One region of the Vibrio sp. R10-SG3-ISO10 genome, then DNA from elsewhere that is predicted to be linked to it. Evidence: predicted binding sites of a transcription regulator. Region 1 holds the regulator's gene; each other region holds the start of a gene.
What was found. The regulator PurR, encoded in region 1, represses purine synthesis genes. The targets are predictions, from matches to a motif close to TNANGNAAACGTTTNCNTNA.
Positions count from the first base shown of each region.

Region 2: the regulator PurR is predicted to act here: its motif matches at 1,544-1,563, upstream of AC6R16_RS12020 (inosine/guanosine kinase).
Region 3: the regulator PurR is predicted to act here: its motif matches at 4,759-4,778, upstream of AC6R16_RS17625 (formate--tetrahydrofolate ligase).
Region 4: the regulator PurR is predicted to act here: its motif matches at 4,502-4,521, upstream of glyA (serine hydroxymethyltransferase).

Region 1 is NZ_JCBDHG010000020.1:321,250-328,745, reverse strand. Features, by position in the region: gene mukE (chromosome partition protein MukE) at 1-604, opposite strand, end outside; gene mukF (chromosome partition protein MukF) at 585-1,919, opposite strand; gene cmoM (tRNA uridine 5-oxyacetic acid(34) methyltransferase CmoM) at 1,922-2,713, opposite strand; gene elyC (envelope biogenesis factor ElyC) at 2,827-3,630, shown strand; gene torR (two-component system response regulator TorR) at 3,732-4,445, opposite strand; gene torD (molecular chaperone TorD) at 4,683-5,330, shown strand; gene purR (HTH-type transcriptional repressor PurR) at 5,542-6,549, shown strand; cyclic di-GMP riboswitch class I at 6,694-6,780, shown strand; gene AC6R16_RS11470 (TfoX/Sxy family DNA transformation protein) at 6,914-7,496, shown strand, end outside.
Region 2 is NZ_JCBDHG010000020.1:433,997-441,492, reverse strand. Features, by position in the region: gene AC6R16_RS12025 (H-NS family histone-like protein) at 1-40, shown strand, start outside; gene AC6R16_RS12020 (inosine/guanosine kinase) at 150-1,454, opposite strand; gene AC6R16_RS12015 (hypothetical protein) at 1,689-1,958, opposite strand; gene mnmA (tRNA 2-thiouridine(34) synthase MnmA) at 2,154-3,278, shown strand; gene hflD (high frequency lysogenization protein HflD) at 3,297-3,914, shown strand; gene purB (adenylosuccinate lyase) at 4,080-5,450, shown strand; gene AC6R16_RS11995 (DUF3833 domain-containing protein) at 5,820-6,353, opposite strand; gene AC6R16_RS11990 (chalcone isomerase family protein) at 6,353-6,898, opposite strand; gene AC6R16_RS11985 (DUF2878 domain-containing protein) at 6,852-7,373, opposite strand; gene AC6R16_RS11980 (class I SAM-dependent methyltransferase) at 7,397-7,496, opposite strand, start outside.
Region 3 is NZ_JCBDHG010000022.1:892,248-899,743, forward strand. Features, by position in the region: gene AC6R16_RS17610 (BCCT family transporter) at 1-158, shown strand, start outside; gene AC6R16_RS17615 (3'-5' exonuclease) at 224-943, opposite strand; gene AC6R16_RS17620 (DUF294 nucleotidyltransferase-like domain-containing protein) at 951-2,840, opposite strand; gene AC6R16_RS17625 (formate--tetrahydrofolate ligase) at 2,982-4,730, opposite strand; gene AC6R16_RS17630 (hypothetical protein) at 4,896-5,084, opposite strand; gene AC6R16_RS17635 (fatty acid cis/trans isomerase) at 5,124-7,481, opposite strand.
Region 4 is NZ_JCBDHG010000012.1:134,453-141,948, reverse strand. Features, by position in the region: gene AC6R16_RS06155 (efflux RND transporter periplasmic adaptor subunit) at 1-164, shown strand, start outside; gene vexH (vibriobactin export RND transporter permease subunit VexH) at 164-3,286, shown strand; gene AC6R16_RS06145 (YitT family protein) at 3,634-4,233, opposite strand; gene glyA (serine hydroxymethyltransferase) at 4,597-5,847, shown strand; gene AC6R16_RS06135 (hypothetical protein) at 6,000-6,326, opposite strand; gene lipA (lipoyl synthase) at 6,569-7,496, opposite strand, start outside.

The DNA.
Region 1 (7,496 bases):
GCAGCTGCGCTTCACGCATATCGTCACCAACTCGCACGTCAGCACCAAAGCGGAAAACCGACTCACTGATACTAAATTTGCCAGTTTCACCGATGTTGATGATCATACCTAGGCGACGCAGACGGCGTAGCGACGTACGCACTTTCTCAAAAAGCTTCTCTTTGTCTAAGTCGGAACCTGTTGCACGATTGGTTACTAGCTTCATGAGCTTCGCTTCATCGGCAAGTGCCAATAGCTCTTCATACAGCTCTTGGTTGGTAAAGATACCTTCATGCGCTAAACGCTCAGGGCTAAGGTAAAGGAAACACAATACCTTACCCACCAGCATATCAAGCTCTGAAAGCACACTACGACCAATCAGTGACGTCGAACGCGGTCGCAAGTAGAAAAAGCCTTCTGGTGCTTTCACGAGTTCAGTGTTGTAGCGTTGATAGAAAGAAGACAACTCAACTTCGAAGTCTGACAACAATGCGTGGTTATCAAGATCTTCGCTTGAGATATGACGCCCTGCTCGCAGCATACTATCGAGTGCAGGGAACAGAGGATTTGAAATTGCTTTTGCCAGATTATCTGACATGTATTCATTAATATCGGTCGATGACATTTGCTTGTACCTTTGCACCAAATTCGTTGATCGCTTGCCAGTCTGGTTGAATGGCTTGGTAATCAGACTCTGAGTAGCCTAAACGTACCGCTTGATCGATAACAATTCGTGCTAAATCAAAATGATGAGTTTGCGGATGCTGTGCTAGGTAATCACGTAGCACTAAGCCCAGATCGATTGGCGCACCTTGCTCTTTATGAACTTTAAGCATGCCTGCAATACGATCTGACAATTCATCATTGACCTGTTGGAACTCTTCGTATTCCACTTCTAGTGGTACTTGGCCGGTAACTTCATCATCTCTCAGTACCAAAGCTTCATCACGAAGGTCAGTTAAGCGCTCAGCATCTGCGTAAGTCAGGTACCAAGGCATATCGAAATACTCTTTGACGGACTGACGTAAACGAGAACTGAATGCTCGGTTCTTATCCATATCAATCGCGGTTCGAATAAATTTGTGGACGTGACGGTCATAACCGATCCAAAGATCGATCGCTTGCTGACCCCAGCTGGTAATGCGATCAAGCTTCATTTGCAGACCAAATAAGGTTTCTGCGATGAACTCCAGCTCATCATCACCATAAACCAGTTCTTGAATATCAAGAATCTGCGTCTGTAGCTCGTCGCCCGCGGCTTGAAGCGTATCTTGCAGCTCTTTGAGGGTATTGGATGTCTCAGAAAGCAGTGCTTCACAGTTGTTGATGGCGTCGCGCCAGTCTTTGTTTAACAGTTCAGCAATCTGAATCTTAACCGACTGCTGCTGCTCATCCATCACACGCTGGTTCAGATCGATCTGATCGAAGATCTCTCCCACTGAGTACTTAAGCACACCATAGACGTTCTTACGCCAGTGACCTGGCGTTCCGCCCTGACGCGCGGACTCAATCGCCTTCGACATTTCGTCAGCAACCATTGAAAGCTGGATAGAGAGCTTAAGTTTGGAGAATTCACGATGTCGGACGTAGTAGTCGGTAATCCCTATCGCAAGAGGTGACAGACGATAGATACTGGCTCCATCGGTCAATTCACTAGTAAAACGGCTAATGAGTCGTTGTTTGACCATTTCGTTAATCGCGTTGTTAGCGCGAAACGCCGACGCATCACCCGTTCCTTCAAATAATCGGGTAACAATGGTAAACGCGTCATGCAGTTCACCTTCACCCAATTCTTCATCGAACCTTTCATTACTGAGCACAGCAATAGCGATTAAAAATGCCAGTCGCTCTGTTGTCAGGTTCAATGAGAAATCATGCTGCTTAACCCAACCGACAAGTTCATCGATCGGCTGTTCAGCATTTAGAGTCATCTCACTCATTGTTATTCCTGCTTATCTTTCTTTTGTGCCCATACATGTATGTATCGGCCTAACGAGAGGTATGGCTCTTCTCTGCACAGTTGTCTTTCTAGTGCCAACACATCTTCATACTGATAATCGCCCATGTACTCCATATTACCTATGTAGTCACTAAAGCAGCGAATGCCAGATTTGCCACAAATTGAAAAACCAGCGTCTTCAATCCACTGGTAGACCTCTTCAGGTTTTAAGCCTTTTTGTGGCTGCAATTTAAATCTATTGCGATGCGGCATCCCATCTAATACATGCGGAATGTTGCCACACACGACATTCTTATAGACCAAACCATGGTGGTTATAAAACATGATAGATGCCATCCCACCTGGCTTAACCTGCTCTAATACTTTCTCTAGAGCAGGTTTTGGATCAGCTAACCACTCCATGACCGCATGAAACAAGACCACATCCACTTGGGATTCTAGGTGCTGATCAAGCGATTGGACTGGCGAATGAATGAAGCGATACTGCTCAAGCAAGCCATTATTTGCAATATCCTGCTCTGCTAACAGCAGCATTTCAGAAGATAGATCACATAACGCGACATGATGTCCGAGCTTAGCTAGCTTTTGCGACATTTGTGCCAATCCACCACCTGCATCTAGCACATTGAGTTGCTGATTTGCCCCATCAACAGTATTAAGTATCTGTTGAAGATCTTCCCAAACAATGACTTGGCGAATCTCTCCTTTGTCAGAACCGTAAATATTTTTTGCAAATTTGTGGGCAATATCGTCGAAATTGCGGTCTTCAGTCACAGCAGCTTAGGTTATCATGTCTAATCGTGCTGCTATTCTGTCATAAGAAAAGCAGGAATAAAGAGGCTTTCTCTTAAATTATAATCAATTGATGTTTTTTCGGACTATTTAGTATGTTTGAGCTGAAAAAAGTTGTGTCTTCTCTACTTATGCCGCTTCCCGCGATGCTAATCATCGGTCTATTCGGCTTAATGTTGATCATGTTTACTCGTAAACAGAAGACCGGCTGCTTTGTTGTTCTATTCTCTTTCATCGGCATCTTTCTTATCGCTTTTCAACCCGTCTCTTCTCGTTTGTTGATGCCGCTTGAACGCCAATACTCTGCTTTTTTTCCGGTCGACCAATCGATCGATTACGTTATGGTGCTCGGCAGTGGTCATGTTGTGGACGATAAGATCCCACCCACTTCTGAATTAAGCCGAACCGGATTAATGCGTCTTGCCGAAGGTATTCGCATCATGCGTATTTATCCTGGCTCTAAATTGATTTTGTCTGGCTATGCGGGCGGCTCTGAAGTGAGTAATGCACGTATGATGGCGAAAGTGGCTCTCGCCCTTGGCGTCTCTAAATCTGACATTATCCTGTTAGAAACCGCCAAAGACACTTGGGAAGAAGCGAGACAAGCGGCAGCATTCGTTAATACCAAAAAACTGGTTGTGGTGACTTCAGCAAGTCATATGGAGCGTGCCCTAAATGAGTTTCATTCGGCAGGGCTAAAACCCTACCCAGCGCCAACCAATTATTTAGCGCACAGCAACATCTCTCAAGCATGGGAAAAATACACACCGAAAGGGAAATACCTAGAGCAAACTGAACGTTACTGGCATGAAACTCTTGGTAGAATCTGGCAAAAGCTTAGAAATTGGGCGTCAGATTATGAAGAGCAAGCGCTGCAAGCTTCTGAAAGCAAAGTTTGATACCAAGTTGAATAAGATTGGTATAAATCCTAGATAGAAAAATACCGAGGCAAGCCTCGGTATTTTTATGTCTGTTAGCTTGGTGTTTGGGTTTGTTGACCTTAGTCACCGGCAAACATATAGCCTTCGCCATGAACGGTGACAAAAATTTGTGGATTCTTTGGATCGAATTCCATTTTTGCTCGCATGCGACGAATCAACACGTCAATTGTGCGATCGTTTGGTGCATCAACACGGTGGCTGATCATGTTCAAGATACGCTCGCGACTAAGAACTTGATTCGGATAAGAGGATAAAGCCACTAACAGTTCGTATTCTGCTTTAGTCAGCTTAACTGGCTCCCCGTTACGACTCAGAGCACGGCGTTGAACGTCAAACGTCCACTCGCCAAAGCGAACGACATTATCATCTTGCTTCGCTGCGCTGTCAGAGCCTGACGAATTACGTGCAGCAGAAATTCGCCACAGCAAGTTCTTAACTCGAACCAGTAGCTCTCGTAATTCAAAAGGTTTAGTGACATAGTCATCAGCGCCCATTTCGAGGCCAACGATTTTGTCGATGCTGTCCGTGCGTCCTGTTACCAGGATAATTCCAATGTCTGATTGACTGCGAAGTTCGCGAGTTAGCATTAATCCATCTTCACCCGGCAGATTAATATCCAACATCACCAAATCAATCGCGTTGCTTTGTAGCATGTCTCGCATCTGCTCGCCGCTTTCTGCTTCACTGACTTGGTAACCTTCATTCTGAAAGTAGCCAACAAGCTTGCTGCGAGTCACTACGTCGTCTTCTACTACTAGTACATGATAACTCATCTGCACCACTTAATTTACATTGGGAATAGTTCTATCATTTATTCTATTCATAAATAGTAACATTTCTAGTATTTATCACTTTAAAAACGAGAAAGATGATTTTTTATTGATTCAAAACAAAACCTCCGCCTTTGTTAATATATGCTCATAATTCGTCTTTTATTGTCACGTAAGCCATTACCGCTATTCATTTTTATTAGTTACACTAATAGGTAGTTATTTTGGGAGTGATACCTAATGCAAGAAATCAAAGCATTCAATGAGAAACGTGCGGAAATTTATTGGTGGCTTTCAAGCCTTTACGCCAAGGAATTAACGGAAGAGAATCTGGAGCAGTACCATTCAGCTCAAATCCGCTCTTTCCTTACTGGCCTTGGCGAGAATGCCGCTCTTAAACCGTCGATTGATCGTGTCATTGATGCACTTAATCGCTTAATCGATCGCGAAGATGCGCAACTAGAGCTTGCCGCTGACTTTTGTGATCTATTTTTAAAGTCTGACCGCGACTCGGCACTGCCTTATGCTTCAATGTACATTGGAGACACAGGCCTGCTTAACGACAAGCCTGCCAAAGAGATGGAAGCATTAATGCTAGAGCATGGTGTAGCCGTTGATGAAAGCCTAAATGAGCCGGCTGATCACATTGCCATTGAGCTGGATTTTCTCGGTAACCTTATCATTCGCTCTAATGAACTTGAGCAAGAGCGTCATATTGAAGAAGCGCTTATCGAACAAGAGAGCTTCATTCGTCAGCACCTTCTAAGTTGGACACCTAAGTTTTCGGCTAAGTGTCAAACGCTCGATGAATTCGGTTTTTACTCTGCGATCGCTTCTCTCACTGTGGCGTTCTTGGAGTTGGACTGCACATATTTAATCGGCGAATAGAGTCTGACAATGTGAACTGGCACAGGTCAGTTTGACGAAATATGTTTGCCCTAAGTCGGATTGCGGTCTAAAATCGTGACCGCAAACGATAAAAATGAACTATTCAAATACAAACCGCTAAATAAGAGCGGTTTTTGTGTTTCTGATACTTTCTGCCAACTTATTCTAAACTGAATATATTCTCGTGGCAGTCATCGACAGGACAAAATTTATGGCCACTATTAAAGACGTTGCTCGCCTTGCTGGTGTTTCAACAACCACTGTGTCTCACGTGATTAACAAGACACGCTTTGTTGCCGAAGCGACACAAGAAAAAGTGATGGAAGCGGTAACCGAGCTTAACTATGCACCGAGTGCCGTTGCTCGTAGTCTTAAGTGCAACACTACTCGTACAATCGGTATGTTAGTGACGCAATCGACTAACCTATTTTTCTCAGAAGTTATCGACGGCGTAGAAAGCTACTGCTACCGCCAAGGTTACACCTTGATTCTGTGTAATACCGGCGGCATCTATGAGAAGCAACGCGACTACATTCGCATGCTGGCTGAAAAGCGTGTAGATGGCATCCTAGTGATGTGTTCAGATCTGACTGAAGAGCTGAGCGAAATGCTCGACCGCCACAAAGACATTCCAAAAGTAGTAATGGACTGGGGTCCAGAGAGTTCTCAAGCCGATAAGATCATCGATAACTCTGAAGAAGGCGGCTATCTAGCGACAAAATATCTGATCGAGCGCGGTCATACTGACATTGCTTGTTTAAGTGGTCACTTCGAGAAAGCGGCGTGTGTTGAGCGTATTAGTGGCTTTAAGCGCGCAATGGCTGAAGCTGATTTATCAGTAAACGAAGATTGGATTCTTGAAGGCAACTTCGAATGTGATACGGCGGTACTGGCTGCGGATAAAATTGTGGCGATGGATAAAAAGCCAACAGCCGTGTTCTGTTTTAATGACACGATGGCGCTTGGCTTAATGAGCCGTCTACAACAGAAAGGCATTCAAATACCTCAAGACATCTCAGTAATCGGCTACGATAATATTGAACTAGCAGAGTACTTCTCTCCACCTCTAACAACAGTGCACCAACCAAAACGTCGCGTTGGTAAGAATGCCTTCGAAATTCTTCTTGAGCGCATTAAAGATAAAGAGCACGAAAAACGTGTGTTCGAGATGCACCCAGAAATTGTCGAGCGCAATACCGTTCGTAATCTAAATAAATAACCTTAAGTCAGACGCTTAGCTGGTAGTCGTACTATTGGCTAGGCGTATATCTCCCCTCTATTTATTGAACCAACATCACATTTATCCGATACAAACGTGATGTTCTGCGCAGATTTTATTTATTCTTAATGTGTTCGATTAATGCCACGAACAGGGCAAACCATTTCGAAAGGATGGGACGCAAAGCCTCCGGCCTTAAACAATTTATTGTCTGGTAGCGGGGTTGCCGATGGCGAATATGCAAACTGTCATACCGCTTTTACTTGCACTCGTATGACACCTTACTGACAATGTCTCTGCATAATTTTGCTAATCTCTCGGACCTGCATTGGTGGCGTATACTTATACACCGAGAAAACACAGCATGGATAAACCAATACTAAAAGACTCAATGCGTTTATTTGAGCAGTTAGGACATATTAAGTCTCGCTCAATGTTTGGTGGCTTTGGCATTTTTGCTGATGACACTATGTTCGCACTTGTCGTCAACGATAAACTACACGTACGCGCGGACGCGGCTCTCGCTAAACAGTTCAGGTCTCAAGGGCTAGAACCCTATGTTTACAAAAAACGCGGATTCCCCGTCGTGACGAAGTATTTTGCGCTTTGTGATGATTGGGCAGCTGACGCAAATAAAACCTTAAAGATTGCGAACGTCGCCTTAAAAGCAGCAAATCAAGAGAAGCAATGCCAATCGCAAGCGAAACCCAATCGTTTGAAAGATCTGCCTAACTTGCGGCTAGCGACTGAGCGCATGCTCAAGAAAGCTGGTATAGATTCGGTAGAGAATCTGGAACAAGTGGGAGCCGTACATGCGTTTAAAGCCATTCAGACTACACACTCTTCCGATGTAAACATCGAACTTCTCTGGGCTTTAGAAGGTGCCATTAAAGGGACACACTGGTCGGTTATCCCCCAAAGTCGCCGTCAGGAGCTGTTAACTCAAG
Region 2 (7,496 bases), 110 kb from region 1:
ATTAGATGCAGGCAAGTCACTAGACGACTTCCTAATCTAATCGTTTTGAGTGATTTATTTAAAAAGCGCCTTTATGGCGCTTTTTTATTATCCTCTCTAAAAATTAAAAAAGCCTCACTAAATTGAGGCTTTGATAGTTTGCAGTAGAATTAACGTTCCCAGTACGCTTCTTCTAAGCTATCTTCTCGTTCAGGAAGTCCACGAGATAGGCGCGGTGAATGCTGTACTAGCACTTCGTAACTAGCGCGATTAGAGTATTTACATACTTGCGAGAACGATGAATAAGTTAAGTATGAATGTGCGTGCTTACTTGAGTTAGGCACATTCTCTTTGTGGTATTTATTCGCCGCCATATCGTGTAACAATGCAGATAATGCAGCATCACCGGCACCATTAGTATTTTTAATTTTCTCTGGGCCACCCATATACGGTGAAATATGCGAGTAAACTTTGATCGGATTGTCGCAAAGCGCTTTTGAAGCAGGTCGGCTAAATTCGTAACGGTTAAATTCTGCAATACTACCCGGTAATAATGGTAAAGACGTTTCACGTTTTGCAGATTCTTCGGTGTAACCCGCCATAAATAGACCAACTGGCCCTGCAGTACATAATACTAAATCAACCCACTCTAACGTTTTGTCAGAAGCTGCAAGTGGATCAGACTCTCCTGTAAGCGCTTCTGCTTCGTCTTCATTCATTGCCACCACAGAAACATGATCGTTTAAAAAATCTTGCCAAAATGTTGGATCATCTTGAATAACGAATTTGGTGCCTAGGGTTAGCACAACAGGTACGTCATGTTTTTTTGCATACTCGATAGCTTTCATCGTCGCTTCAGGCATTGGGTCGCCTTTCTTACAACGGACCAAATAAGCGGTTAATACCAAAGCAGAAGCATTTTTAAATATCTTTTCAGGAATGCTATCTGGATGGAGCTGATTCATTTGCCCTTCACTAATAGCGAAAGTGCGCTCACCGTCTTCAGTAATTAATGCGAAACAGCGACCAATTGCCCCGTCGACACCTTGCAAATGGTTTAGATCCATACGGCTCGATGTATTACATAAATAGCGATAGCCGTAGCTACCAATTTTAATGTCTTGGCTCATTACACCTAAAAGTGTAGAGCGATCATCTGCTAGTACTGAATAGTTGTGAAGCGTATTGCCAATCGTACCACCAGCATATTCATTGGTGATCAAATCTCGATCTTTTAGTTCGTTATATAGCGCTTCAGCAGTCTCATCATCAATAACGAGCGAGTGTCCCTTACTCAGTTGGTATTTTTCGATAAGCTCACTGCTTACTTTGGCCTCAATATCAACAAGAGTTTGATCAATGCCGATAATATGCGTGCGCGACATCTTTTTACTTTCTTGAGATTGACTCACTAATGGATCACGAGCGTGAACAGGAAAGTAATGCTTCGATTTACGTTGACCAGGAAATTTCATAACAATGCTTCTGCAGTAAAGAATCTGAATAAGGGATGAAAGGATGCCGGATTCTACCTTGCAGGTTTTAGGACGGCAACAAAAGGTATTATAGCAAACGTTTGCATCAGCAATTAAAATCAGAGCGGCTCTGAATGTAATAAATAAGTGGGGTGGTCGATTGATGAAGCACCCAGTTTTAATGAGTGCTTTTATCGCTTTGGTTAGGCGTTCTTTTATTGTAGGAGCGGTCGCCTATTCACCTTCCATAAAGCTAAGATCCGGCAAGCGGTCAAGGTTCTCAGCGTAGCGCTTTAAGTTGAACTCACCTTCGTTTTTCATTACATCAAAGATTTCAATCGCTACTGCACACGCCATCATAGCGATAGCATCTTCACGAGGCGTGCCCGTCATCATCAAACGCATCAAGGTTTCTTTCACCTTCACTGGGTTTCCATCTTCTAGCTGGTTTTCGATGACTTCGATTAGCTGTGCTTCTTCGATGATTTGGTTTTCTTCGCTCATTAGGTTAACTCTAACTCTCTTGAATTTTCGCCACTATGCCATATATACAAGTTTAATAGTTAAGTTTCGCCGATTTTCATTAAGCAAACGCATAATAAATATCCGAATTCGAAGTGTGAGTTCGATCTCGGATCTGTCCCCTCGCTATGCTTTCTGATAAAATCTGCGTCCAGTTAAATTAAGTGGTGTTTAGTAATGTCTGACAACAGTCAAAAGAAAGTCATCGTTGGCATGTCCGGTGGCGTTGATTCATCTGTATCTGCGTATCTTCTTAAGCAGCAAGGCTATCAAGTTGAAGGCCTGTTTATGAAGAACTGGGAAGAAGATGACAACGAAGAATACTGTACGGCAGCTGAAGATCTTGCCGATGCGCAAGCGGTCTGTGACAAGCTAGGCATTCACCTGCACACCATTAACTTTGCTGCCGAATATTGGGACAACGTATTCGAGTATTTCCTTGCTGAGTACAAAGCCGGTCGTACACCCAATCCAGATATTCTGTGCAACAAAGAGATCAAGTTTAAAGCATTTTTAGAGTTTGCGGATGAAGTGCTCGACGCAGACTATATCGCTATGGGTCACTATGTCCGTCGTACATTCCCGACGCAAGAAGAAATTGAAAACGGCGACAAGCCACGCATGCTTCGTGGTTTAGACAGCAACAAGGACCAAAGCTATTTCCTATACACGCTAAGCAGCGAGCAGGTCGCCCGCAGCCTATTCCCTGTTGGTGATTTAGAGAAACCAGAAGTTCGCCGCATTGCGGAAGAACAAGATCTGATCACGGCGAAGAAGAAAGACTCAACCGGTATCTGTTTCATCGGCGAACGTAAATTCACAGATTTTCTAGGCCGCTATCTACCAGCGCAACCAGGCGACATTGAAACACCTGAAGGTAAAGTGATTGGTAAGCACAACGGATTGATGTACCACACCTTAGGTCAACGTAAAGGCCTGCATATCGGTGGTCAAAAAGGCGGTGGCGGTAATGAAGACCCGTGGTTCGTTGGTGACAAAGATCTTAAGCGCAATGTGTTGATTGCTGTTCAAGGTAAAGATCACCCAATGCTCAAATCTCAAGGTTTGATTGCCTCTCAACTGCACTGGGTTGCTCGTGAAGCGATTAAAGAACCGTTACAATGCACTGTAAAAACTCGCTACCGTCAAACGGATATCCCATGTACTATCATCCCTATCGATGATGAAAACATTAAAGTGATCTTTGACGAACCTCAAATCGCTGTAACACCAGGGCAATCTGCTGTTTTCTATAAAGATGATGTTTGCTTAGGTGGCGGAATCATCGAAGAACGCATTTAATTTTAGGAGTAGAACTACGTGGCTAACACACTATATGACCGTACCATCGCCTTTGCAGGAATTTGCCAAGCTGTCGCTTTGGTCCAACAAGTCGCAAAAAACGGTCACTGTGACTCTGACGCGTTTGAAACATCCCTAAAAGCGATCTTAAACACCAGCCCAAATAATACCGTTGGTGTTTTCGGTCGTGAATCCGACCTCAAGCTTGGTCTAGAGTGTTTGGTTAAGGGGATCGACAGTACTCCTAATGGTAGCGAAATCACACGTTACATCATTAGCCTCATGGCGCTTGAGCGTAAGCTTCAGACTCGAAACGATGCCATGTCTCAGTTAGGCGATCGCATTCAAATGTTGGAACGCCAACTCGAGCATTTTGAGCTACTTGATGAGCAGATGATCAGCAACCTTGCCAGCGTCTATCTCGATGTAATCAGCCCAGTTGGTCCACGTATTCAAGTCACTGGTACACCATCAGTGCTGCAACAGACATCGAACCAACACAAAGTTCGCGCTCTTCTTCTATCAGGTATTCGCAGTGCCGTTTTATGGCGTCAGGTTGGCGGCAAACGTCGTCACCTAATCTTTGGACGCAAGAAAATGGTTGAGCAGGCACAAATACTATTAGCTCGAATCTAACGTTAATTAGTAGCTCGCGCATGACGCGAGCTTCTTCTTTTATACCAAAGCACTTTCTATCCAAAATAAAAGCAAAGCAAACGTTTGCGCAATGTTCGTGACAAACGCTTTGGTAATTGGTATAAAGCACACAAAATTTAGAAACTCAATTTTCAGGAGAACATCATGGAACTGTCAGCATTGACTGCTGTTTCACCAGTAGACGGTCGTTACGGAAGCAAAACAATCGCACTTCGCAGCATCTTTAGTGAATTTGGACTACTAAAGTACCGCTCTATCGTTGAAATTCGTTGGTTACAAAAGCTTGCAGCTACAGATGCAATCACAGAAGTACCAGCATTCAGCGCTGAAGCAAACAAGTTCCTAGATGAGTTAGCAGCAAACTTCTCTGAAGAAGACGCAGCACGCATCAAAGAAATCGAGCGTACAACTAACCACGACGTTAAAGCGGTTGAGTACTTCCTAAAAGAAAAAGTGGCAGGAGTTCCTGAGCTTCACGCTGTAAACGAGTTCATTCACTTTGCTTGTACTTCAGAAGACATTAACAACACCTCTCACGCGCTAATGCTGAAAGAAGCTCGTGACGAAGTGATTCTTCCTGAAATCAAAAACATCATTGATGCTATCAAAGCACTTGCTGTTGAGTATCGTGACATCCCTCTTCTATCTCGTACACACGGCCAGCCTGCTTCTCCTTCTACTATGGGCAAAGAGATGGCGAACGTGGCGTACCGTATGGAGCGTCAATACAAGCAGATCGCTAACGTTGAAATCTTAGGTAAGATTAACGGTGCTGTAGGTAACTACAACGCTCACCTTTCTGCTTACCCAGAAGTAGATTGGCACCAGTTCTCTGAAGAGTTCATCACTGAGTCTCTAGGCGTAACTTGGAACCCATACACAACTCAAATTGAACCGCACGATTACATCGCTGAACTGTTCGATGCGGTTGCACGTTTCAACACTATCCTAATCGACTTCGACCGTGACGTTTGGGGCTACATCGCTCTAGGTCACTTCAAGCAAAAGACGATTGCTGGAGAGATCGGTTCTTCAACAATGCCTCACAAAGTTAACCCAATCGACTTTGAAAACTCAGAAGGTAACCTAGGTCTAGCAAACGCGGTATTCGGCCACCTAGCGCAGAAACTCCCTATCTCTCGCTGGCAGCGTGATTTAACTGACTCAACAGTGCTACGCAACCTAGGTGTTGGTGCGGGCTACGCAATCATCGCGTACACTTCAACGCTAAAAGGCATCAGCAAACTAGAAGTTAACCGCGAAGCACTGCTTGCAGAACTAGACCAAAACTGGGAAGTTCTTGCAGAGCCAGTACAAACTGTTATGCGTCGTTACGGCATCGAGAAGCCATACGAGAAGCTAAAAGAACTAACTCGTGGTAAGCGTGTAGATGGCGAAGCAATGCGTAACTTCATCGACGGCCTTGAGCTACCAGAGCACGAGAAAGCACGTCTGAAAGAGATGACGCCAGCTAACTACATCGGTCAAGCGATTGAGCTAACTGATAAGCTGTAAGAGCTGGAAAGCTGGAAAGCTGGAAAGCTGGAAAGCTGGAAAGCTGGAAAGCTGGAAAGCTGGAAAGCTGGAAAGCTGGAAAGCTGGAAAGCTGGAAAAATATGAGGGTTGACGTGAAGGCGTCAACCTTTTTTGTTTGGGAGAGCTAGAAAACTGGAAAACTGGAAAACTGGAAAACTGGAAAACTGGAAAACTGGAAAACTGGAAAACTGGAAAACTGGAAAACTGGAAAACTGGAAAACTGGAAAACTGGAAAACTAAGGTTGAGCGAGCACGCTAGAGAGTCAACTTTATTTTTCCCGAAGGGCGTAGCCCGCTCCCGTTTTCCAAAAGCGTAGCGTTCCATAGGACGAAGTCCGTTCCTTTACCTCACTGCTTCTGGAAAAACAGCGTAATCTTCCCGACTTCAATGCCAAACTTCTTAATCTTAGTCAGATTAAAGACATGATTTTCATCTTGGCGGTATAACCAATCATCGAAGCTTACGACTACGGTAGAGTCTTCCATTTGTAGTTCAAAATCATATTGCCACTGAAGTGCATTGCCCACTTCTCTCCCTGTAGCGACCCCAATGATGTCGTCAGCACTTCCTTGATATCGCCCATCGCCTAAGCGTTCAATGGTCCAAATTCGTTGGGATTTTTCACCATCATCAAACACAAAGTCTTCAACGAGAGTGAGAGTATTTTCGTTTACACTACCGACAATCACAACCTCAAAACGGCGAGTCTGTTTATTGGTGTAATCTTGCAGCATACCCCAAGCCATTGACTTGCCTTCAAAGTACTCAAACAAGTTGAATTCAGGCTTGCTGTCTCTGTAGTCATCTAGATCACTCGTACACCCTAAAATCAGTAGAGTGGTTAGCAATAGTAAGATTGTCTGCCCTAGGCGTTTAAACATCAGTTTCTCCCAATTAAACGTTCTCTGAGCCCCGGATACTCAGTATTTGGTGATAACCATATTGCGAGAAATGCATCGTTAAACGCCTCTTCCTCAATAGAGCCAATAAGCCGATCGTTTACCATAGGTTTAGAATAGAAAAAGCTACCTCTGTACCCGTCTGTCACATAGGTCAGGCTGTTGCCTTCTTCTATGTCGGGGAAGATGTTTTCTAGCCTAGCCGCCCACTCTAGCATTTCACTCTGCTTGTAACCGAGTTTTTGCCACTGTTCGACCGTTGCGTCGAGCAATTGTTTTTGAGAGATATCTCTTTGGTAAGTAATCGAAAGTGCAAGTGGATGAGGTGTAATATCCTGTTCAACAACATAACCACCATTTGGCGTCAGTAATTGAGATTCATAAATATCAAAGAAAAACATGGTTAACTGAGCTTGGCCAACACTGGACCAACTTTTCCAGCTTTCAACGTTATGTCTTGAAGACTCAGACGCAAAAACACTACCGGTCAGCATTAGGAACACTGTTATTACTACTATGCGCTTCATATCCGTATACCTTCACAATCAATGCAATGATTAGAGTCCACTCAACGAGCAGTATGCTCACCATGGTGAAGGTAGAAGCCCCAAATGAAACGGCTCCAAGACTTTCCCCCGCGATGTAGCTAAGCGTTCCTCCAATCCCTCCTACCATTGATACGACGGTTAAAGGATACTGGCTCAATATCGGATACAAAAAATAAGCATACCAAGCAAAGATTAGCCACAGTGCAAACAGCCAAACGGGGAAATACTCGTGTTGAAACTTAAACCAGCCAATCGTTAAGTTGGTAAAATCAACTGCAACGCCTAAAAAAACAACAATGACATACTTAAACCAATTAAGTGTCACTTTCGCAGCTGAGTAAACGAGAGTCAGTACGACAAGGGATAATGTCAGGTATTGCAGGTCGTAATTGCCGATAACCGCACAGAACCAGATAACTTGAAACCAAGTTGAGACAATTAGTAACCGTTTCATCACGTGCTCCTTTAATTTGGCTTCTAAGGGCGCTGAAAGGTCATGTGAACAGTGCTGATTGATTTTGCACGAAAGCCACCTTCACAGTAGCAAAAATAGTAATTCCACATTCTTACAAATCGC
Region 3 (7,496 bases), on a different contig from region 1:
TGGAAGGTGCGATTGCAGTAGCTCTGCTATGGATTGGTGGCTCAGAGGCGGTTCAAGCGCTTCAAGCAGGTGCTATTTCAACAGCGTTGCCATTTACCTTCGTATTGCTATTGATGTGTGTCAGCTTGCTAATGGGTATGCGTACCGAGAAGCGATAAGCGCATTTATCATATTAAAACGAAAAAGGGACGATTATCGTCCCTTTTTTAATGTGTGTGCCGTCCTAAATCCATAGTTGACTGATAGGCATACTCCTATCGTAGTGATGGGCAATTTGTGCTTGCAGAAGTTCAGCTGTCGCCACCGCATCAGTCAATGCATGGTGTGGCGTGTAGAGCGGTAACCCATACCGAGAGCGACTTGCTCCTAGTCTTACTGATTCAGGCTTTTTACCTCTTATCTTGTTTAAAATCCCACCGCTGGCTTTTTGCTGTAGTTGGGTTTCAATGTGCATCGTGTCGACAACAGGAAACTCGATTCCCTCTCGAATTCGTGCATTGAGCGCCTTGTCGAAGAACTCTCTCTCGATTCGCTGGTAATGAACCACCATTACCTTTCCTGCCATCTGAGCGAGTATCTCTTCATAAACGCCAATCAGATCTGGGGCGTCCAGCACATCGCTGTGGGTAATGCCGTGAATGACCACCGACTCTTCGGCTAACTGCTTGCGAGGTTTGACAGTCCAGTGCTGTGCCTGATTGATAAAAATGCGATTGAGGTTAAAAGGCACCGTACCTATGGTAATGATGTCATCTTGATCGGAATCAAGCCCCGTTGTTTCGAAGTCCATAGCAAGAAACGTGACTTCTTCGAGTGGGGTCGAAGGGGCGGGCACTCCTGCTTGATAGTATTGCTTTAAAGCCTGGTTCTGCGCGACCTCTAACTTACGGCTGAACTTAGTTTGCCAGTCAATAGAGGGAGGAGACATAATCTTATTCAGCATAGCCACCTCACTTAAAGTTGTTGCTGGCTTGGTAACGGAACTTCAAGAAGTTTTGCGCGTTACTTAGGATCTGGAATGCGTCTTTTAAATTGCGTCTCTCAAAATCTGACAGGTTTTCCGGCTCAATGTTGTTATCAGGATCAATCTTGTTTTCAACGTCTAGTGCTTGGTGGCGAATTCGAACCATAGAAATAAATTCGAGTGCATCACTTAAGTCTCGAGCTTTACCTTTAGGTAGAATGCCTGCCTCGTGAATATCATCTAATCGCTCAAAAGAGTTCTTAGAGCGAGAGCCAACGGCGAGCGCATGCACACGAATCAAATCTGCGAGTGGCGCAGTTCCGCGACGTTTAAGATTGATGGAGTTCTTATGCTGACCATCTTTCTCCATAACGAAGTCTTTGAAGAAGCCGAGAGGTGGAGTGCGGTTCATAGCATTGCGGGCTAAGCAGGCGAGGAAGCGATTGTTCTTACGTGCACGGCGCACAATAAACCCATTGAGGTGCTCGGCCCATTTTAATCGACCATAAACACCGTCGAGGTCAAAAAATATCGAGGCGTTAAGTAGGGCTTTAGGGTTTGGGTCATCAATCCAATCAGCAAAACACTCTTCCCATTCGGTACGAGTCATACGCCAATCTGGATTGGTTGCCATAATGTCGCCGGTACAGTAGGTGTAACCGCATTTATCTAAACCATCACAGACAATTTTAGCGAGCTGAGCAAAGTAACTATCGTGTTGCTCTTTTACAAAGGTGTTATCAAGAATGATGGCATTGTCTTGATCGGTGACCAACAGTTGTTCGTCTCTACCCATCGAGCCGAGTGCAACAAAGCAGTATGGTACCGGTGGTTCACCAAGTTCTTCTTCTGCAAGTTCTATGATACGTTGTTTGAAGCTTCGACCTATCACCGACATCGCACTACCTACCATATGTGAGTTGGCGTCTTCATTTACTAAACGTACAAAACTGTCTTTTACTTGCTCTGAAAGGGTAGAAAGCTCTTCGACGGACTGTTGTTGGAAAATGGTACTGACTAGCAGTAGAGAGTTCTGAGATTCGTAACGGACAATATCCGTAGCCTCGATGATGCCAATCGGCTGTTTGTCTTTGAGGACAGGAAGATGATGGACGTTGTAACGCAGCATCGTCAGCATGGCTTCGTATACATAAGCGTTATGGTCGAGCGAAATGACTTCTGTGGTCATAACGGTAGATACATCATCGCTTGGGTCTAAGCCTTGGGCGAGGACCCGGGTACATAGGTCACGGTCAGTGATGATACCAACCAGTGGGTTGTTATCATCTTCATCGTCTTGAGCCACGTCTGGGTCGATGATCAACAGTGAAGAGACATTTTCTTCCGCCATCTTAATCGCTGCATTCTGAATGGATTCAGATTTCGGAATCGTTGGCGCTTCGCTGGTGAGCAGAGTTCTTACTTTGGACGTTGTCAGGTCGTTTTGTTCACTACTATTAGAGACGGTTTGGCGCAAACGAGCGGTATCTTCCACTTCAACGAAGTCAGCGAAAGTCTCATGCTCGTCATAGAGTTCTTGGAAGACTGTCTCAGGAATACAGTAGAGCAGAGTATCTTTTATCGCTTTGGCAGGGAAACGCACTTTGTTGTTTGTGAGTAGACCCATTTGACCAAACAAGGAACCCTCATCAAGACGGTTATAGAGCTCGCCTTTGCGTCGATAAACTTCAACAACACCGCTTCGTACCATATAGAGATCGTGAATTTCATCGCCAAAGTGGATGATAGGCGTATCTTCACGGTAGTAAGAAATCTCAACGTGCTTGGTGACATAGTTGAGTACATCGTCTTCGAGTTCGTCAAAAGGTGGGTGTTGGGATAGGAAATTTTTGATTTCCAATAACTCTGCTTCCATGAAAACATCCGGTCTGTTCGAGTAATGTTTCAATGGTACATGATCTTGTGGTGGACTGCATGGCTTGTCGAGTTTGCGCTAAAGAAAAGAGGCTAAGTTTTAACTACTTAGCCTCTTAGAGAATTCATTGGTCAATCGCGGTTAGCTTAAGCCAATAATATTGCCGTCATCATCGAGATCGAGATTCATAAACGCAGGCTTCTCTGGCAAGCCCGGCATCGTCATTACGTTGCCACAAAGCGCATAAACAAAGCCCGCACCCGCACACAGTCGTAACTCACGGATTGGCACATCGAAGCCAGAAGGCGCACCTTTAATGCTGCCATTGGTGGAAATAGACAGTGGTGTTTTTGCAAGGCAAACCGCTAAGTTGTCGAAGCCATGCTGTTTTAACTCATCAAGCTGTTTTCTTGCTTGGTAACTAAGAGTAATACCACATGCGCCATAACCTGCTTCAGCCACAGCCATTAGCTTCTCTTCGGTTGTTTGGCTAAATTGATACAGCGGCTTGAAGTGGGCTGTTTTGTCACACTGTGCGACGACTTTCTCAGCTAACTCTACTGTGCCTTCACCACCTTTGGCAAAGCCCTCACTGATAGCAACTTCAACATCATTTGGTAAAGCTTCAATCATGGCTTTTAGAGCTTGAAGCTCTTGGTCACTATCTTGAGGGAAACGGTTGATTGCAACAACCGCAGGCACGCCGTATTTGTTTACGTTGTTGATATGCCATTTTAAGTTATCGAATCCGGCAATGAGCGCCTTTTCGTCGTTCTCAAACAGCATTTCTGGTATTGCTTGGCCGGGCTTTAAATCGTACAGCCCTGAGTTAGCTTTTAAACCGCGTAAAGTGGCAACAATGACGGCACAATCTGGTGATTTATCTGACATCTGAGCTTTGATGTTACAGGCTTTCTCAAAACCCATATCAGAACCAAATCCACCTTCCGTTACGGTGAATTCACACAGTTTTGTCGCGATGTTGTCTGCGATAATAGACGAGTTACCGTGAGCAATATTTGCAAACGGGCCCGCATGGATAAGCGTTGGAACGCCTTCTAACGTCTGCATCAAGGTTGGCTCAATCGCTTCTTTCATGCTGACGGCCATGGCACCTGCGACCTGCAAATCTTCCGTGGTGATAGGTTTGCCATCGATATCGTATGCGACAACAATTCGGCCAATACGAGCACGAAGGTCTTTTAAGTCAGAAGCGAGCGCAAGAATTGCCATCAGCTCGGAAGCGGCAGATATGTCAAATCCATCTTGGCGTTCGAAGCCATTAATGGTCTTGTTCGCTTCGTTCATGCCGACCGTCACCATACGCAGTGCTCGGTCGTTGTGGTCCATGACACGTTTCCAGACAACGCGTTGAGGGTCAATTTTGAGGGCAGTTAATCCACTGCGCTGTTCAAAGTCTTTATAGCCTTGGCGTTGCTCATGATAGATACGTGCATCAATCGCAGCTGCAGCTAAGTTATGTGCTGCAGTAACGGCATGAATATCACCCGTCAGGTGAAGGTTTAATTCTTCCATTGGAGCGACCTGAGAGTAACCACCGCCAGCCGCACCTCCTTTGACACCAAAAACAGGGCCCATTGAAGGCTGGCGTATACAGGCCATAACGGAGCGATTAAGTTTGGCGATGCCTTGAGATAAGCCAATCGTAGTAACCGTTTTTCCTTCGCCAAGTGGAGTAGGGGTTATTGCAGTCACCAATACGAGTTTTCCGGTGACGTTGTTTTGCAAGCGCGCTAAGCTTTCTAAAGTCACTTTAGCCTTGTATTTTCCCTGGCTATGGAATTCATTTGCATGCAGACCAGCACGCTCAGCAACTTGGGAAATTGGCATTAGTTTAGTATCGCGACAGATCTCAATATCAGACAGCATAAAACCCTCAAAATAGGCACATAAAAAGTGAGGCAATCGTTTGCGTGCAAATGATAGCGATTAAAATTGCTTTGTAAAGCGCTGTTTATAGAGGAGTGAATTATACGTGTGTAATGGGCGATGGGCAAAAGAAAGCCCCATGTAAATTACGATGGGGCGTTTTCGTTAGTACCAGTCATCATCAGGGATTATTTTCCCTTCAGGAGCATAAGGATCATCATCGAAAGGATGTTCAGCCTTGTTCCTAAGGCTATCAAGCTGATGTTCAAGCATCTGTACGGTGTCGTAATCACCTTCTGAGCAGGCAACATAAATTTGTTGTTCCAAAGCTCTAATGCTGTCATTGATACCCATAGTCACCTCCCTGAGCGTGTCATGCGCAGTTGAACGGTTCTACCTATTCTCAAATCTATTGTAGTCAAGCAGGCCAAATTCGATAGGTTGATCCTCTTGATACCATGCGTGAATTTTATCGCTAAACGGCCAAAATTGGTCTGAACTACGACGAATTGCAAAGGTATCCAACAGCTTAACGTAATCTTCCTCGCTCGAAATATTTTTCAACATTTCGACCAGTTTTGGCACTTGCTGTTCTTTAAGGGATAGATACGCAGCTGGGTAGCTACCGATCACTCCACGAACCAAAGTAAGATCATCATTGGTCGGATCGCGGTTACTTTCCTCATCAAATAGACTAGAGATGTTGGTATGAGCATTATTGTGCAACAAGGTGTAGAGCTGATCTTTACCGTTATCAGACTCAATCATTAACATCATTATCTGAGGCAGATAGATAAGCCCTTTGCCTTTGATCTTATCTATACTGCGCAGCAGTTGCTCATTTTCAAGCTTCATTCCTGTTTGTTCGATTTTGAAGCGATTAGTCAGCACAGGAGCAAGTTGAGTCTGTAAAATATCGTATAGCTCAGCTTTTGGATCGTCTGTTTGATACGGCACTTGTGTAGGTTGATCAAACGGCTTAACGTTGCGTTGTAAGAAGTCACTAAGCTGAGCACTTTGGTCTTTGTACCAGCTTGAGTGTTCTTTATGGCGCATATCTCTAGGCAGTAGGGCAACGAAATTACTTTCACCTTCAAGGCGTAAGAAATCCATAAACATCCTCGTCATTAACTGATGTCCGAAGTTGCCGTACACATCGAATCCAGCGACAAGTAAATAGTGGATGCGCTCGATGAGAGCATAATCCAACACCCAAGCTGTTTTGGGCGGTGTGCCGACTAAGCCTTGAACAACAGATGCACTATCAAAGTGCCTGAATACTGTAAGGGCTGCGTTCTGATTCGTTCCTTCTCCTGTCCAAATGACATCCGTGGTTAAATGTTTGCCATCTTTAAACCACTGGTTGATAAAGTCAGATTTTGCCTGTAAATAACGTGCTTGCTGCCTTGAGTAAGAGACCCAGTTGGTGATAGGTAAGGTATTGCTTTCAAGCTCTCCTGGCAGTTTTAAGTTGTCAGCTTGGGTATGATAAAACTCGTTTACTTCAGGGATATCCGCTTTGTCTGGGTCTAAAAAGAACACCCAGAAGCGGTCATTGATGACATTTAGCGCTAACTGCCCACGACAAACTGGTCCTTTAATAAAGGCATTGATCGTATTCTGCGAATTGTCGAGCATGAACTTGAAGCGAGCTTTAACTGGTAGGTCAATAAATGCTGTCATCGGGTTTGCAGCAACATCAGGGGTATAACCTGGAAGCTTAGCGACATCGTAATCGGCGTCGATAAACCACTCTTTCCAATCGTTGATTCGGTCTTCGTTCAAAGCGAATGGCATATGGGTCTTGTCAACAATGGTGCCTTGCTCGGGTATCAATCGGTAGTAAACGCGAGAAATGCCTGGATCATCGTATGGTCTTCGGGTCGCAATACGTTTTACAGGTTGACCGGGCGGTGTACTTGAACGCACTAGAGTGAAAAAGCGTGGATGCTGTTCGTTTAAGTCGGAAAAGTATAAATGTGACAAGAACAAATGCTCGTATATGTAGCGAGCAGTAAGTTGAACCTTACGAGGGCTTTTGTTGAGTAGTGTTTCATATTCACTGACTAACTGTGCTTGAGCTGAAGTCAAAGGTAGAGGCTGATTCATTGTCGCGCCATCTTGAAGCCAACTTATTAACGTGGAGTATTCGTTGGAAGCGAGGTTTGGCATTCCATAAGGCATACCCCAAGTCGGGTAGTCTTGTAAGTATTGGTCATACTCTTCAATTGTCGGGCAAACTTGAGAGCGATCAACCGAAAAGTCAAAGCCTTCGAGTTGAGCTTGATCTGGAAGAGGGTGGGCCTCTTTTTGCATTAGCATACGAGCGACAAGCCCTGCCTCTAAATTAGCTGTTGGGTTTTGTACGCGTTCGTTAAGTATTGGGTTAAAGCCGAGCTCGCGCCACTCTTGGGTGGTTTGAGCATCTTCAAATAGTCGATGAGGTGTGGCTGCTGTAAGACGAGTGCCTTGATAAATCAGCTCTTTGCTCGCGCCACGGTCAATGCCTTCAACCGATGACATTTTTAGTTGGCAAGGAGCATCGTAACAAGCGTGGCAGACTACACAGCGTTTATCGAGAATAGGTTTAACCTCGGCAAGGAAGAAATCACTCTCCGAGCTATTCAAATCAGTTCGGCGCTCTTGCACGCTAGGCTCGCCAAATAACTGGTCGTAATTTAGCCCAGCATAGGTGGCACAACCGGCAAAAGTTAATACGACTGCCATCATTAAAAAAGTACGTAAATTCATCTGGATACTTGTACT
Region 4 (7,496 bases), on a different contig from region 1:
GTGCGCGCGTCGATAACCAAGTGGTGATTGAAGAAGGGCTTTCTATCGGCGATAAGATCGTTGTGCAAGGTATCGTCAATATGCGTGATGGTGTCGCTGTTTCTGAGTTAGGCAGCGATGGTCGTCCTAAAAACGCGCAAAAGAGCCAAGAAGGGTCTAACTAATGCTGTTATCTGATGTTTCAGTAAAGAGACCTGTTGCTGCGGTTGTACTCAGCCTCCTACTGTGTGTGTTTGGTATCGTCTCATTTAGCAAGCTTGCGGTGCGCGAGATGCCAGACATCGAAAGCCCTGTGGTCTCGATCAACACCCGTTACGATGGTGCTTCGGCAACCATCATAGAAAGTCAGATAACGTCGGTGCTTGAAGATCAGCTTTCGGGCATCAGTGGTATAGATGAAATTTCCTCTACAACGCGTAATAGTAGCTCGAGAATAACTATCACGTTTGAGCTGGGCTACGATCTGAATACGGGCGTCAGTGACGTTCGAGATGCGGTAGCAAGGGCTCAGCGCGCATTGCCTGATGAAGCCGATGACCCAGTTGTTTTTAAGAACAATGGCTCAGGTGAAGCCTCTCTTTATATCAACCTAAGTTCATCTGAGATGGATCGGACTCAGCTAACCGATTACGTTGACCGAGTGCTACTTGACCGTTTTAGCCTTATCTCTGGGGTGAGCTCGGTTGATGTTTCCGGCGGCTTGTACAAGGTGATGTACGTTAAGCTCAAACCAGACCAAATGGCAGGGCGTGGCGTGACGGCATCGGATATTACAACTGCCTTACGCAGTGAAAACGTTGAAAATCCGGGTGGTGAAGTGCGTAATGATCAAATCGTTATGTCTGTTCGTACTGCTCGCAGCTATAACCAAGCTGAAGACTTTGAATATTTGGTTGTCAAGCGTGCTTCAGATAACTCGCCAATCTACCTGAAAGATGTGGCGGATGTTTTCATTGGTGCAGAGAACGAAAACTCGACCTTTAAAAGTGATGGTGTCGTTAACGTTAGTATGGGGATCGTACCTCAATCGGATGCCAACCCGCTTGAAGTTGCGACAAGAGTGCACAAAGAGGTCGAGAATATTCAACAGTTCTTGCCTGAAGGAACGCGCTTAGCCATCGACTACGATTCAACGGTGTTTATCGAGCGTTCAATTGCGGAAGTCTACAGCACGCTGTTTATTACCGGTGGCTTAGTTATCTTGGTGCTGTATATCTTTATCGGCCAAGCAAGAGCGACGTTAATCCCAGCGGTAACTGTACCTGTTTCTTTGATTTCATCGTTTATCGCCGCTTACTATTTTGGTTTTTCAATCAACCTGATCACTTTAATGGCCTTGATCCTATCGATTGGTCTGGTTGTGGATGATGCGATTGTGGTTGTGGAGAACATCTTCCACCATATTGAGCGTGGTGAGAAACCCCTGCTCGCAGCTTACAAAGGGACACGTGAAGTGGGTTTCGCGGTTGTAGCGACGACCTTGGTGCTAGTCATGGTCTTCCTGCCAATTTCCTTTATGGATGGCATGGTCGGCTTACTGTTCACGGAGTTCTCGGTATTGTTGGCGATGTCGGTGATCTTCTCTTCGTTGATCGCGTTAACCTTGACGCCAGTTTTAGGCAGCAAGCTCCTAAAAGCCAATGTTAAACCAAACCGCTTTAATCTGTTTATCGACAATATGTTTAGCCACCTTGAATCAGGCTATCGTAAGGTTCTGAAAGGGGCTCTGAGTTGGAAATGGGCCGCACCACTCGTCATCATGGCGTGTGTCGGCGGTAGTTGGGGCTTAATGCAGCAAGTTCCAGCTCAATTAGCACCTTCAGAAGACCGCGGCGTTATCTTTGCTTTCGCTCGCGGTGCTGATGCTACCAGTTACAACCGTATGGCTGCGAACATGGATATCATTGAAGACCGCTTGATGCCTCTGCTTGGGCAAGGTTTCCTGAAATCTTTCAGTATTCAATCACCAGCTTTTGGTGGTAATGCAGGTGACCAAACGGGCTTTGTTATCATGATCCTTGAAGATTGGAATGATCGTGATGTCACGGCACAGCAAGCTCTGGGCGAAGTGCGCAAAGCGCTAGCGGGTATTGCGGATGTTAGAGTATTCCCATTTATGCCTGGTTTCCGTGGTGGCTCTAGCGAACCCGTTCAGTTTGTTCTCGGTGGCTCTGATTATGCTGAACTAAAGACGTGGGCGGAAAAACTAGAACAACTTGCTGAAGATTCGCCGTTTATGGAAGGCGCAGACATCAACTACTCAGAAAGAACGCCAGAGCTAGTTGTGTCAGTAGATAAACAGCGCGCCGCCGAGCTTGGGATTAGCGTGGAAGCGATCTCTGAAACACTTGAAATCATGTTGGGTGGTAAGAGTGAAACGACCTTCGTTGAGCGCGGTGAAGAGTATGATGTTTATTTGCGTGGTGATGAGAATAGTTTTAACAATGCCGCGGATCTGAGCCAAATTTATATGCGTACGGCTTCTGGTGAATTGGTCACTCTTGATGCGCTCACTATGATTGAAGAGGTTGCCTCCTCGATTCGTCTATCGCACTACAACAAGCAGAAGGCAGTGACGATTACTGCTAACCTTTCTGACGGCTACACCTTAGGGGATGCGCTCGATTTCTTAGACCAACAAGCAATAGAGCAGTTACCTAGTGATATTTCCGTGAGCTACTCTGGTGAGTCAAAAGACTATAAAGAGAACCAGTCGAGTATCTTAGTGGTGTTTGGTTTAGCGCTGTTGGTGGCTTATCTCGTTCTCGCTGCGCAGTTTGAAAGCTTTATCAACCCGCTAGTGGTTATGTTTACCGTCCCTATGGGAGTGTTTGGCGGCTTCCTTGGACTGTTTGTGATGGGACAAGGCCTCAACATCTATAGCCAGATTGGTATGATTATGTTGATCGGTATGGTGACTAAGAACGGTATCTTGATTGTCGAGTTTGCTAACCAACTTCGCGATCGCGGCATTGAGTTTGAGAAAGCTATTGTTGATGCGTCTGCGCGTCGCTTGCGCCCAATCATGATGACAGCATTTACCACTCTTGCTGGTGCTATACCGCTGATTATGTCGACGGGGGCGGGCTATGAAAGCCGTGTGGCTGTAGGTACGGTGATCTTCTTTGGTATGGGCTTTGCGACTTTGGTAACTCTGTTCGTTATCCCTGCCATGTACCGCTTGATTTCAGCAACGACTCAGTCGCCGGGCCATGTGGAAGCTGAGCTAAACAAAGAGCTAAGCCACGATGTGAAAGCACGTGTTTCGCACGGAGAGTTGGATTAAAAGCGGACTGCGTCCTTGGAACGCTCCGCTCCGAGATTGGGCTTCGCCCTGCGAGAATTTTGAACGGGCTTCGCCCTTTGAGAAGAGCGTCATTCCTTAGAGTGACGAAGGAGTGAGTAAGGAATCTCTAACAAGGTTGCCCATCCGCTTGAAGAGATCCCCAACTCGTTCGTATCTCACTCTTGAGGATGACGAGATTAAAAAAAGCAAAGGGTAGACACATAGTGTCAACCCTTCAAACTTTTGTCGCTTCTCGCTTCTCGCTTCTCGCTTCTCGCTTCTCGCTTCTCGCTTCTCGCTTCTCGCTTCTCGCTTCTCGCTTCTCGCTTCTCGCTTCTCGCTTCTCGCTAACCGTAATTAACACTATAACGCGTTGGTTTGTGGTTCATAGCCAACACAAGGTTTAGCGCAATGGCACCAATGATTGAAAGTACGATAACTTGCGGTGACACGAAGAAAAACGATGCGACTAAAATAGTAAAGTCGATAGCTAATTGAGATTTCCCAACCGAAATGCCGAATTTATCTTGGATAAATAGACATAGAACATTGAAGCCGCCCAAACTAGAGCGATGGCGGAAGAGAATCAACATACCTAGTCCCATCAATAAACCACCTGCGACTGCACAGTAGACTTCGTTAATGGTATCTAAGCTAATCACTAAATAGAGGTGATCGGCAAATATAGAGACCAAGGCGCCAGAAATTGCACTATTAAAAGCAAAACGAGAACCGAACCGCTTCCATGCCAAAAGGTAAAAAGGGCAATTTGCAATAAAGTAGAGTGTACCAAAAGAGAACGAAACAAATTGGCTGGCTAACAGTGCCAGACCGGTTGTGCCGCCTGTGAGCAATGATGCTGATTGTAAAAAGAAAACCCCTTGGGCAACCAGAAAAGTCCCAGTCAAAATTGCGATCCAGTCTTCTCTTCTTGAGTGTTTTTCCATCAATTTTAAATTTAACCGCTGAATATTGGCGTGCATACTATTTAAAAATTGAGGATTTCGGTAGCTTGAGAGGGAAAATTAGGGTAAACCTATGTAATTATCGTTTTACGGAGTGTAAAGGATAAAATTGACACGTTTCTCAATCTTCATTTCGAGAAATGTTCAATATGACATTCCTTGTAAAGCATTATGAAAAAACTGCATGAGAAAAATTTAAATTTTCTCTTTATGACCTAGATCAAATTATGTAGAATGCGCGTCATTAGCTTAATGCAAACGTTTGCGTCAGGTAAAAACGTCGGTATTGAGGTCATAAATCAGTTTTTTAAAACTTTAAGTCTTAATCTGAGTCAGGAGATACAGATGCTAAAGCGTGATATGAACATCGCAGATTACGATGCGGAACTGTTCGCAGCAATCCAAGAAGAAACTCTTCGCCAGGAAGAACACATCGAACTAATCGCTTCTGAAAACTACACAAGTCCACGTGTAATGGAAGCTCAAGGTTCTCAGCTAACTAACAAATACGCTGAAGGTTACCCAGGCAAGCGTTACTACGGTGGTTGTGAGTACGTAGATAAAGCAGAAGCTCTTGCTATCGACCGTGCATGTGAGCTTTTCGGTTGTGAGTATGCGAACGTACAGCCACACTCTGGCTCTCAAGCAAACAGTGCTGTTTACATGGCACTTCTAAACCCTGGTGATACTGTTCTAGGTATGAGCCTAGCGCACGGTGGTCACCTGACTCACGGTTCTCCAGTCAACTTCTCTGGTAAGCACTACAACGTTATTCCTTACGGTATCGACGAAGCGGGCCAAATCAATTACGACGAAATGGAGCAACTGGCTCTTGAGCACAAACCTAAGATGATTATCGGTGGTTTCTCAGCTTACTCTCAAATCGTGGATTGGGCTCGTATGCGTGAAATTGCCGACAAAGCCGGTGCTTGGTTGTTTGTCGATATGGCTCACGTAGCAGGTCTAATTGCCGCAGGTGTATACCCAACGCCAGTGCCACACGCTCACGTTGTGACAACAACGACACACAAAACGCTAGCAGGTCCACGTGGTGGTCTAATTCTGTCTAATGCTGGCGAAGAGATGTACAAAAAACTGAACTCTGCTGTATTCCCTGGTGGTCAAGGTGGCCCTCTAATGCACGTTATCGCGGGCAAAGCGGTTGCATTTAAAGAAGCAATGGAGCCTGAGTTCAAAGAGTACCAAGCACGCGTTGTTAAGAATGCAAAAGCTATGGTTGCTCAGTTCCAAGAGCGCGGTTACAAAATCGTTTCTAACGGTACAGAGAACCACCTGTTCTTAGTTGATCTGATCGACAAGGACATCACAGGTAAAGATGCAGATGCAGCACTAGGTGCAGCAAACATCACAGTAAACAAAAACTCAGTACCAAACGACCCACGTAGCCCATTCGTTACTTCTGGTATCCGCGTAGGTTCTCCAGCAATCACTCGCCGTGGTTTCACTGAAGACGATGCAAAAGATCTAGCGAACTGGATGTGTGATGTTCTAGATAACATCGGCAACGAAGAAGTTATCGAAGCGACTAAAGCTAAGGTTCTTGAAATTTGTAAGCGTCTACCAGTTTATGCTTAATCAGGTTTCAGCTTAATCAAAAACACCTCCAGCTTGGAGGTGTTTTTTTATGTCTACAATGCTAACCAGAATCAATGTCTTAGCACTTGTTTTAGATAGGTAGAAAACAAAAACGGCAGCCTTTGGGCTGCCGTTTCAAATCTTAGTTCAGCCTATTTGTTTACGCTGATTGTCTCACCAGATTTACAACGGAACTGGTAGTACTTAGTGCTTTCGTTGAACTTAGATAGACCTTCACCACTACAGTAGTCAGCGTTGATATCACGCATGGTGTCTAGGGTTGCTTCAGTGCGAAGAGCAAACTTAGAGCCATCAGCACATACAATGCGTACTCGACCATCATCACTGACTGAATAAGTTTTCACTTCAGTGTTACAAAGTTCGAAAGAAGCGTCCATGTAGTTGTCTTGCTGAGTGGGTTCAGATGCACAACCTGCAAGAGTAATAGCCACAACAGCGGCAGCAAAAATGTTTTTCATGCGTCTATCCAATATTTCGAGTATTTAAAGCCAATCCCATCATTTATCTGAACATAACGTTACTGGCATGAATAAAGTTTGATTTAGGTATTATATCAAACCTAGAGTTTCGTTCTAGTATCAAAGTTGTTTCAATACTTGATATGGTAGTGGATTGTGGCGGGTGAGTAAAATCGCTACAAATAAAATATGCCTCACGTTCAAAAACGAGAGGCATAGATAAGTGATTGTCTTACTGTAATTTAGCTTACTTCTACGCCTTGAGCTTGTAGGTCAGCATGGTACGAAGAGCGTACAAATGGACCACATGCTGCGTGAGTAAAGCCGAGCTCAAGTGCGATTTCTTTTAGCTCATCAAACTCTGACGGCGGAACATAGCGTTCAACAGGTAGGTGATGGCGGCTCGGTGCTAGGTACTGGCCTAACGTCAGCATAGTGACACCGTGAGCGCGAAGATCTTTCAATACTTCGACGATCTCTTCTTTTGTTTCACCCAATCCCATCATAATGCCTGACTTAGTTGGAATGTTTGGGTGTTGCTCTTTGAACTTCTGTAGCAGTTGTAATGACCACTTGTAGTTCGCACCAGGACGCGCTTTACGATACAGGCGAGGTGCGGTCTCCAAGTTGTGGTTGAAAACATCCGGCGGATTGTCTTTTAGCAACTCAAGAGCCACGTCCATACGACCACGGAAGTCTGGTACAAGCGTTTCAATCTTAATGTTCGGATTTAGTTCGCGGATCTCTCGGTTACAGTCGGCAAAATGTTGAGCACCACCATCACGGAGATCGTCACGGTCAACGGAAGTAATCACGACATACTTCAGTTTCATGTCTTGAATGGTTTTAGCCAGTTTCTTAGGTTCGTCTGCTTCTGGAGTCAGTGGACGTCCATGAGCAACGTCGCAGAATGGGCAACGACGGGTACAAATCGCACCCAAAATCATAAAGGTTGCAGTACCGTGGTTAAAACATTCTGCAAGGTTAGGGCATGAAGCTTCTTCACAAACGGAGTGTAAGTTGTTTTTACGCATTGCCGATTTGATATCTTGAATGCGCTGGCTGTCCGCAGGTAGCTTGATCTTCATCCAGTCTGGTTTACGAAGAACTTCTTTTTGCTCTGTAGGCATGTTCTTTACTGGAATCAGTGCCATTTTATCAGCGTCGCGG